Regions from separate parts of the Lentibacillus sp. L22 genome, predicted to be linked through region 1. Evidence: a T-box and tRNA genes for the amino acid it is inferred to sense, from the RefSeq annotation. Region 1 holds a T-box; the other holds one or more tRNA genes.
What was found. The T-box of region 1 lies ahead of ileS (isoleucine--tRNA ligase). A T-box ahead of a tRNA ligase gene usually reads a tRNA of that ligase, here a tRNA-Ile.
Positions count from the first base shown of each region.

Region 2: it has a tRNA-Ile gene. The T-box ahead of ileS (isoleucine--tRNA ligase) is inferred to sense a tRNA for this amino acid. The anticodon was not compared.

Region 1 is NZ_JBFNXI010000019.1:14,175-18,605, reverse strand. Features, by position in the region: gene ABRT01_RS10250 (YggS family pyridoxal phosphate-dependent enzyme) at 1-86, shown strand, start outside; gene ABRT01_RS10245 (cell division protein SepF) at 105-530, shown strand; gene ABRT01_RS10240 (YggT family protein) at 537-803, shown strand; gene ABRT01_RS10235 (YlmH family RNA-binding protein) at 816-1,589, shown strand; gene ABRT01_RS10230 (DivIVA domain-containing protein) at 1,674-2,177, shown strand; T-box leader at 2,228-2,454, shown strand; gene ileS (isoleucine--tRNA ligase) at 2,538-4,431, shown strand, end outside.
Region 2 is NZ_JBFNXI010000009.1:2,714-7,144, forward strand. Features, by position in the region: gene ABRT01_RS06270 (MFS transporter) at 1-796, opposite strand, end outside; gene ABRT01_RS06275 (superoxide dismutase) at 961-1,572, opposite strand; gene ABRT01_RS06280 (hypothetical protein) at 1,778-2,029, shown strand; tRNA gene ABRT01_RS06285 (tRNA-Phe) at 2,099-2,174, opposite strand; tRNA gene ABRT01_RS06290 (tRNA-Ser) at 2,224-2,316, opposite strand; tRNA gene ABRT01_RS06295 (tRNA-Ile) at 2,328-2,404, opposite strand; tRNA gene ABRT01_RS06300 (tRNA-Met) at 2,556-2,632, opposite strand; tRNA gene ABRT01_RS06305 (tRNA-Asn) at 2,638-2,712, opposite strand; gene ABRT01_RS06310 (Na/Pi cotransporter family protein) at 2,928-4,431, opposite strand, start outside.

The sequences.
Region 1 (4,431 bases):
CAATGGGAATGAGCAATGATTATCAAATTGCGATTGAAGAGGGAGCTACACATATCCGGATTGGTTCCAAATTGGTCGGTTCATAACATAAATGAGGTGAAAATATGAGCATAAAAAATAAAATAAAAACATTTTTCACGATGGATGATGAATACGAATACGTTGAGGAACAGGAGGAACCGGAAGTGCCTGAAAGTATGTCAAAAGAGCAAGGACGAAATGTTGTCAATCTAAAAAGCTTGCAGCAGCCTTCTTCCAAGGTTGTTCTATGCGAGCCCGGATCCTATAATGAGGCACAGGAAATTGCTGATAACCTTATCAATCGCCGGGCTGTTGTGATAAATTTACAACGGATTGATCATCATCAGGCCAAACGCATTGTTGACTTTCTCAGCGGAACAGTTTACGCTGTCAATGGCGACATGCAAAAGCTCGGTGCAGAGACATTTCTTTGCACACCAGATAATGTAGATGTTTCCGGAAAAATTTCCGAAGCATTTATGAATGAAGTTGATGAAAAGGGATGGTAGCAAAGCATGTATCAATTATTAAATATTATTAATTTAGCCGTTGAGATATATTCTTATGCATTAATTATTTATATTTTTATGTCCTGGTTTCCAGGTGCACGCGAATCATCGTTTGGGGTGTTGATGGCCAAGATTTGTGAACCATATCTGGAAATATTCCGTAAAATTATACCGCCACTGGGAATGATTGATTTCTCACCAATCGTTGCTATTTTTGTACTATATTTAGCAAGAAGCGGCTTATTTGAGCTGTTCAGAATGCTTCTGCTTTAAGGTGAAACGACAATGGACATATCTCAGCACTTTCGCAGAGATGAACAAGAATTTATTGACCAGGTATTGGCATGGAAGGAACAGGTTGAAAACTCCTACATTCCAAAATTAACTGATTTTCTGGATCCCAGGCAACAACATATTATGGAGACGCTCATCGGTAAGCATGAGATACTTAGATTACATAAACATGGCGGTGGTCCATATACCGAACGTAAACGAATGATCATTGCTCCGATGTACGAGCCAATTGATGAGGCTGATTTTGAGTTGGTATTACTGCAGACAACCTACTCGAAAAAGTTTATTACTTTAACACATCGCGATGTTATGGGGGCATTCCTATCCTTGGGTGTTAAACGAAAAAAGCTGGGTGATATCCATGCAAAAGACGGCGTTGTACAAATCCTGATAGCCAAGGAAATCGCATCATATGTTCAAATCAATTTAACGAGTATCAGACAAGCAAAATTGAAATTCGAAACACAGCCGTTATCTGCTTTTTTAGGAGAAGAAAAACATTGGAAGGAAACAGAATGTACAGTTTCTTCATTGCGACTGGATACGGTTGTAAAAGAAATATACAAGCTTTCCCGCAAAGATGCCGCAAATTACGTTGAAAAAGGCTTGGTAAAGGTAAATCATAAAACAGTGGAAAATCCAGCCCTGCTTTTACAGGAAGGGGACCTGTTATCATTGCGGGGAAAAGGAAGAAGTAAACTGGTCACTATTAACGGTCAGACCAAAAAGGAAAAACGGCGGATTACAACGGCCATTTTAAAATAATTTCCTGTACATGCAGGAAAAACGCTATTTATGTAGAAATATAGCAGTATGAGTGTTCGATATTTTTTGTTAGGAGGTGGCCTTGTGCCATTATCACCACTAGATATTCACAATAAAGAATTCTCCAGAAGCTGGAAAGGCTATAATGAGGATGAAGTCAATGAATTTCTCGATCAGGTCATTAAAGACTATGAAATGACCATCCGGGAAAAGAAGAATTTGCAAGAAAAAGTGGAACAACTAGAGGGAAAGCTTGGACATTTCACAGATATTGAAACAACATTGAATAAGTCGATCCTCGTTGCCCAGGAGACAGCCGAAGAAGTGAAAGGCAGTGCATCCAAAGAAGCAAAATTGATTATTAAAGAAGCGGAAAAAAATGCCGATCGAATTATTAATGAAGCGCTGGAAAAGTCACGACGGATTTCAGCGGATGTGGAACAATTAAAAAAACAGGCGAAAGTTTTCCGGACACGATTTAGAATGTTGGTAGAAGCGCAATTGGACATGATTGATACCAATGATTGGGATAGGCTGCTTGATACGGAAATGGATGAAGAACCCGAATTAGCAGAAAATAATTCATAATCCTTGACGTTTCAGGAATTTATGCATATAATTTGTACACATATAATATATCTAATACGATGACAGAGACAGTATAAAAGATCGTCAGCTGTTAAAGCGAGTCAGGGTATGGTGGAAGCCTGATACAGTATCCTTTTAGAACATCACTCTGGAGTATCCATACGAACGGTTGCCTAGTAGATATGGACGGTTCATTCACGTTACGAATCTCTGAGTGAATTTAATTGTAATGAATTAAATTTATAAGGGTGGTACCGCGAGTCTTCTCGTCCCTTTTTTGGGATGTGAAGGCTTTTTTATTTGGATTTGAAAAAACCGCCTAATGTGGAGCCATATAATTAATTTGTAGGAGGAAAGGATATGGATTACAAAGAAACATTATTAATGCCGAAAACCAAATTCCCGATGCGGGGGAACTTGCCGAATAAAGAGCCGCTGCGTCGGAAAGAATGGGATGAAAACAACCTATATGAAAAGAGTTTGGAGCGTACAGAAGGAAGACCATTATTTGTACTGCATGATGGCCCGCCATATGCCAATGGTGATTTACACATTGGTCATGCCTTGAACAAAATTTTAAAAGACTTTATTACGCGCTACAAATCAATGGCCGGGTTCCAAGCCCCATATGTTCCGGGATGGGACACACACGGCCTGCCAATCGAAACAGCACTGGCGAAAAAGAAAAAAGTCAATCGTAAAAAGATGAGCGTCGCTGAGTTTCGTCAAAAATGTGCCGAATACGCGATGAAACAAATTGATAATCAACGTTCCCAGTTTAAAGAACTAGGTGTTCGTGGCGATTGGGAGCATCCATATATCACATTAACAAAGGACTATGAAGCAGCCCAAATCCGGGTGTTCGGGGAAATGGCAAAAAAAGGCTATATCTATAAAGGAATGAAGCCTGTTTACTGGTCTCCGTCATCAGAATCAGCACTTGCGGAAGCTGAAATCGAATATCATGATAAACGTTCCCCATCCATTTATGTTGCATTTGAGGTAACGGATGGAAAGGATCTTCTGGAAGGTGGCGAGAAATTCGTTATCTGGACAACAACGCCATGGACCATCCCGGCCAACCTGGGAATCAGCTTGCATCCGGACCTCACCTATGTGGTGGCACAAGTTGATGATGATAAATTTATCGTTGCCGAGGAGTTGTTACCTACTGTTGCAGAAGAACTGGGTTGGGGAAATCCGGAAGTTGTTAAAACATTCCGTGGTAAAGAAGCAGATAAAATAGTGACGAAACATCCATTTTATGATCGCGACTCGCTCGTTATGCTTGGCGATCATGTGACTGTTGATGCCGGTACTGGTTGCGTCCACACCGCCCCGGGACATGGGGAAGACGACTTCTACGTATCCAAACGATATGGCATTGATGCATTATGTCCAGTCGATGAAAAGGGTGTCTTTACAGATGAAGCCCCCGGTTACGAAGGGATGTTCTATGATACCGCCAATAAACCAATCACAGAGAAATTGGATGAGGTTGGTGCACTACTGAAGTTAAACTTCATTACCCACTCCTATCCACATGACTGGCGGACGAAAAAGCCAACCATTTTTCGGGCTACGTCACAGTGGTTTGCATCGATTAAAGATTTTCGCCAGGATATTTTGGACGAAATCAAGCGGATTAATTGGTATCCGCAATGGGGTGAAACGCGTCTTTACAATATGGTTCGGGATCGGGAAGACTGGTGTATTTCCCGGCAACGGACATGGGGTGTGCCAATCCCGGTATTTTATGGTGAAGATAAGGAACCAATTATTACTGATGAAACGATCGAACATGTATCGAAACTATTTGCTGAACATGGATCAAATATCTGGTTTGAGTGGGATGCCAAAGAATTATTACCCGAAGGATTTACTTCGGAACATAGCCCAAATGGTACGTTCACCAAAGAGATGGACATTATGGACGTTTGGTTTGACTCCGGTTCCTCGCATGAGGCGGTCTTGCTTGGTCGGGAAGATCACCGTCGTCCAGCAGATGTCTACTTGGAAGGCAGTGACCAGTATCGCGGCTGGTTCAACTCATCACTGTCAACAGCTGTTGCAGTAACAGGCAAGGCACCGTACGAAAATATTATCAGTCATGGATTTACCCTTGATGGGCAAGGCCGAAAGATGAGTAAGTCCCTTGGCAACACTATTGCTCCATCCAAAGTATTAAAACAGCTTGGTGCCGACATTTTGCGGTTATGGGTTGCCTCGGTTGACTACCAGGCAGATTTCCGGA
Region 2 (4,431 bases), on a different contig from region 1:
CAAAGGACAGGGCTGACAATGTTAAATTGAACATCCCGAGAGCCAGTTCACTATTTGTCACGATAAAGACCCAAATGGAGATAACAAAAGCAAAAATACCTTCACGCAGTCCTTGAAAAACATGGGCATATAAAATTTTTCCCCAGTTTTTGTTCTGCGTCCGCTCAGCCAGGATCCGTTTAAAATGAAAGTTTCCTTCCGCCTTTCTGCGATTCAGGAAAAAACTGCAGGTTACGGCACAAATAAATAAAATAAAGGATATTGAAAAAATGGTAGTATATCCAACGTTATCGGTCATTCTGGCGATGATGAATCCCGCCAGTGCCGGTCCAACCATACCAGCAAATGATTGCATGACACCAAGAAAACCGTTAAAGAAGTCCCGCGTTTCCGGTTCTGTTATCTCGAACGTCAACACATTGTATGCGAGCCAATAAAATCCATACCCAATTCCAAGCAGACTGCCCAGCAAAAAATTAAAAGTTGATGCCTTTTCAGCAATGATTAAAACAGTCAAAAAAAATAGAGATAAAAAAATTACCCCTAGTCTTAACACGATAACACGATCAATCTTCTTGGCTATTCTTCCAGCGATAATAAACATAACCGCTTGAAATACATAAATGCCAAGGTTGTAAATAGCGATGGTCATGTAATCCCCCGACTGCTTCCATAAATAAATATTTACAAATGTATTGGAAAGAAATATTCCCAGCGAATAAAGCCCTCCAATTATTAACAAAAAAATTAAATCACGATTTACTTCTACTCCTGTTATTTTCTCCAAACTTTTCATGGTTTTAAGCTCTCCTTTTGTATATCCAATAGTGTGAGCAAATCAAGATGAGATATGCAAAAGGAATAAGAAATGCAACCAATAAAAGTTTTTAGAAAAATCCGTTGGCGAGTTTTTTATCATTTAAAAAACACGGGAAAATCTCCCGCGTTTTTTCTGGCATTTTATTTGGCTTCGTTATAGTTTTTTTCAACTTGATCCCAGTTTACTACATTCCAAAATGCTGAAATATATTCCGGGCGTCTGTTTTGATATTTAAGATAGTATGCATGCTCCCAAACATCAAGTCCAAGAATTGGTGTTACACCATCCATCAATGGAGTATCCTGATTTGGGGTACTGGTAATTTCAAGGTCGCCGTTTTTAACAACAAGCCATGCCCAACCAGATCCGAAACGTCCAGCAGCAGCATCAGCAAATGCTTCTTTAAATTTGTCAAAGCTGCCAAATTTAGCATTTATTTTCTCTGCAAGTTCACCTGAAGGCTCTCCACCGCCATTTGGAGAAAGTACTTTCCAGAAAAGACTATGGTTGGCATGTCCACCGCCATTATTACGGACAGCAGTACGGATATCCTCTGGCACTGCATCAAGGTTGCCCAACAGATCTTCAAGCGATTTATCTTGAAGATCTTCATGTCCTTCAAGTGCTCCATTTAATTTGGTAACATAAGTATTGTGATGCTTCGTATGGTGGATGTTCATTGTTTCCTTGTCAATTGTTGGTTCTAAAGCATCGTATGCATAAGGTAATTCTGGTAATTCAAATTTTGCCATTGCTTAACGTCCTCCTTTATGATGGTTAAAAAGGGAGCTTATGTCCAACCCTTTTGCTATAAGATTATCAGAGCATTATAACACTTGCAAATGAAACGATTTATTTCAACAGAATGATGCTCCAATATTTATTTACCCGGTTTAAAAAGAATGAAACATCTTGTTAAACCGCAAATCTTTGGATCATCACCCAGTATGTTCTATAATGGGAAAACTAGATAATTATTTTAAAAGGAGTATTGATATGTTCATCAAAAATGCGGGTACACTTAGTCAAAAATATTTTTGTTCTTATTTCAAGCTAACCATGAATACCCAACATTGCACAGTAGAGGAAGCAAAAGACATTATTTTCAATCGTTTTTTTGAGGGGAATGTTAACAAATTGGGAAAGAAATCTTTCCAAAATTTTAAAGCTGCGTATGATCAGATGAAAGCAGATAAGTGGTCTAGTTGACTATTAGCCAACAATTATTCTGTATAAAAGCCTATTTGCAATAAAAAAACAAGCGACTGCTTGTCAAAATGGTGGCTCGGGACGGAATCGAACCGCCGACACAAGGATTTTCAGTCCTTTGCTCTACCGACTGAGCTACCGAGCCATATTCAATTTTCGACATCTGATCTTTAACTTCTGGCATCTATTATGTATGGAGGAGGTAGAGGGATTCGAACCCCCGCGCGGTTTGACCCGCCTGTCGGTTTTCAAGACCGATCCCTTCAGCCAGACTTGGGTATACCTCCGTATGTCTAAATGGTGGACCCTGCAGGATTCGAACCTGCGACCGATCGGTTATGAGCCGATAGCTCTAACCAGCTGAGCTAAGGGTCCTTTTTTCCAGTTGATAACTAATTAAATTTTGTATTCGATCATTATTCTCGTACATTTTATCAGAATGATTACTACTATATATTAAGCCATGTACGTAAAATATCAATTTAATACATTAACCACACCAGAAGCATGATGTAACATATTAAGATGGTAGCGGCGGAGGGGATCGAACCCCCGACCTTACGGGTATGAACCGTACGCTCTCGCCAGCTGAGCTACACCGCCATCATTGGCTCCACAGGTAGGATTCGAACCTACGACCGATCGGTTAACAGCCGATAGCTCTACCACTGAGCTACTGTGGAATAATTATCATTTCACTAGCTCATCATTAATCAGCGACGAATAATATCTTACCATTTGCAACAAGAAATGTCAATTAAAATGTTATATGTATAAAAATTGTTAGATCGTGTTGTTTGTTACAACAACAATAAATACTATAGCATGTTCATTCGCGGTTTTCAATAATAAATTTTAAAATGTTATCAGCTCTACCCAGTAAAGCCGATAACATTATCTATTTACCACCAAGAACTTCTTCTGCGATATTCACTGCATGGTCCCCAATCCGCTCCAAATTGCTAATCATATCAACAAATACGATCCCGGCAGATCCAGTGCATTGTCCCTTATTCATTCGAACAATATGTTGTTTACGAAGGCGGCGTTCCATGTTATCAATTTCGTCCTCTTTATCAACAACCATTAACGCCTTTTCTCGACTCACTTGATCCAGTGCACTTATTGACTGCTTAACCGTATGTATCGTTAATGTAAACATCTGATTCAAGTCTGTTTGTGCCTCTTCGGTCAAATCAACCTTATTGGCAATTTTATAATCAATCAGTTCAATAATATTTTCGAAATGGTCGCCGATTCGCTCTATATCTCGAACTAAATCCATTAATGCGGTATGCCGGGCGCTTTCCAATTCCGATAATGAACCTGACGCTATCGTAACCAGGTAATCCGTTATCTTCTGATCCAGATTATTAAGTGCACCTTCCAATTGTCTTGCCAAATCGGAATGTTTTTGTTGGCGGGTAAACAAATATTGATTCGTCTCTTCCAGCCCCATACATGCATATTCACCCATACGAATGATTTCAGCCTTTGCCTGATCCAACGCAACTGCTGATGATTGCTGGATAAAAATTGGATCCAGATGTTGTGGTTTATACTCAATAGTTACATCTTCACCAGGGATTATTTTTGTCACCAACCAGGCTAGTCCAGCGATAAATGGAAACTGAATCAATGTATTGGCGATATTAAAACTGCCATGCGCAAACGCTAATGTCATTTCCGGATTCAAATCGAATTGATCCTGTAATAATTCAACAAACTTCGTGAAAAGCGGTAAAAAAGTTAAAAAAATCGCAGCTCCAATCAAGTTAAAGATAACGTGGATAAATGCGGCTCTTCTTGCAGCTACACTCGCCCCAAGTGATGCTAAAACCGCCGTGATTGTCGTACCTACATTATCCCCAAATAAAACAGGTAAAGCAGCATGTAAATCGATCGCTCCTTCAGCAAATAACCCTTGCAAAATACCGATGGTGGCACTTGAGCTTTGCACGATTACCGTGAATAGTGTTCCCACCAATAAACCGAGGATCCGATTTTCGCTCATGTTTAGCGTAAGCTGATGAAATGCCTCCAAATTACTTAACGGTGCCATCCCATTTCCCATCAGAGTCAGCCCGAAAAATAGTGCTCCAAAGCCAAATATAGCCTGTCCGATTGCCGTGACCTTTTGATTGGAAAAGAAGAAAATCAAGAAACATCCAATTGCAAGAATAGGTAAAGCATAGTCTCCCAGTTCAATTCCGATAATAAATGCAGTTACGGTTGTACCAATATTCGCCCCCATGATAACACCAATAGCCTGTCTCAATGTCATGAATCCGGCATTTACCAACCCGACAGTTAACACGGTGGTCCCTGAACTACTTTGAATCAACATAGTTACAACCATGCCAGCAATGATACCCAAAATTGGCCTGCTCGTCGTTTTGTCA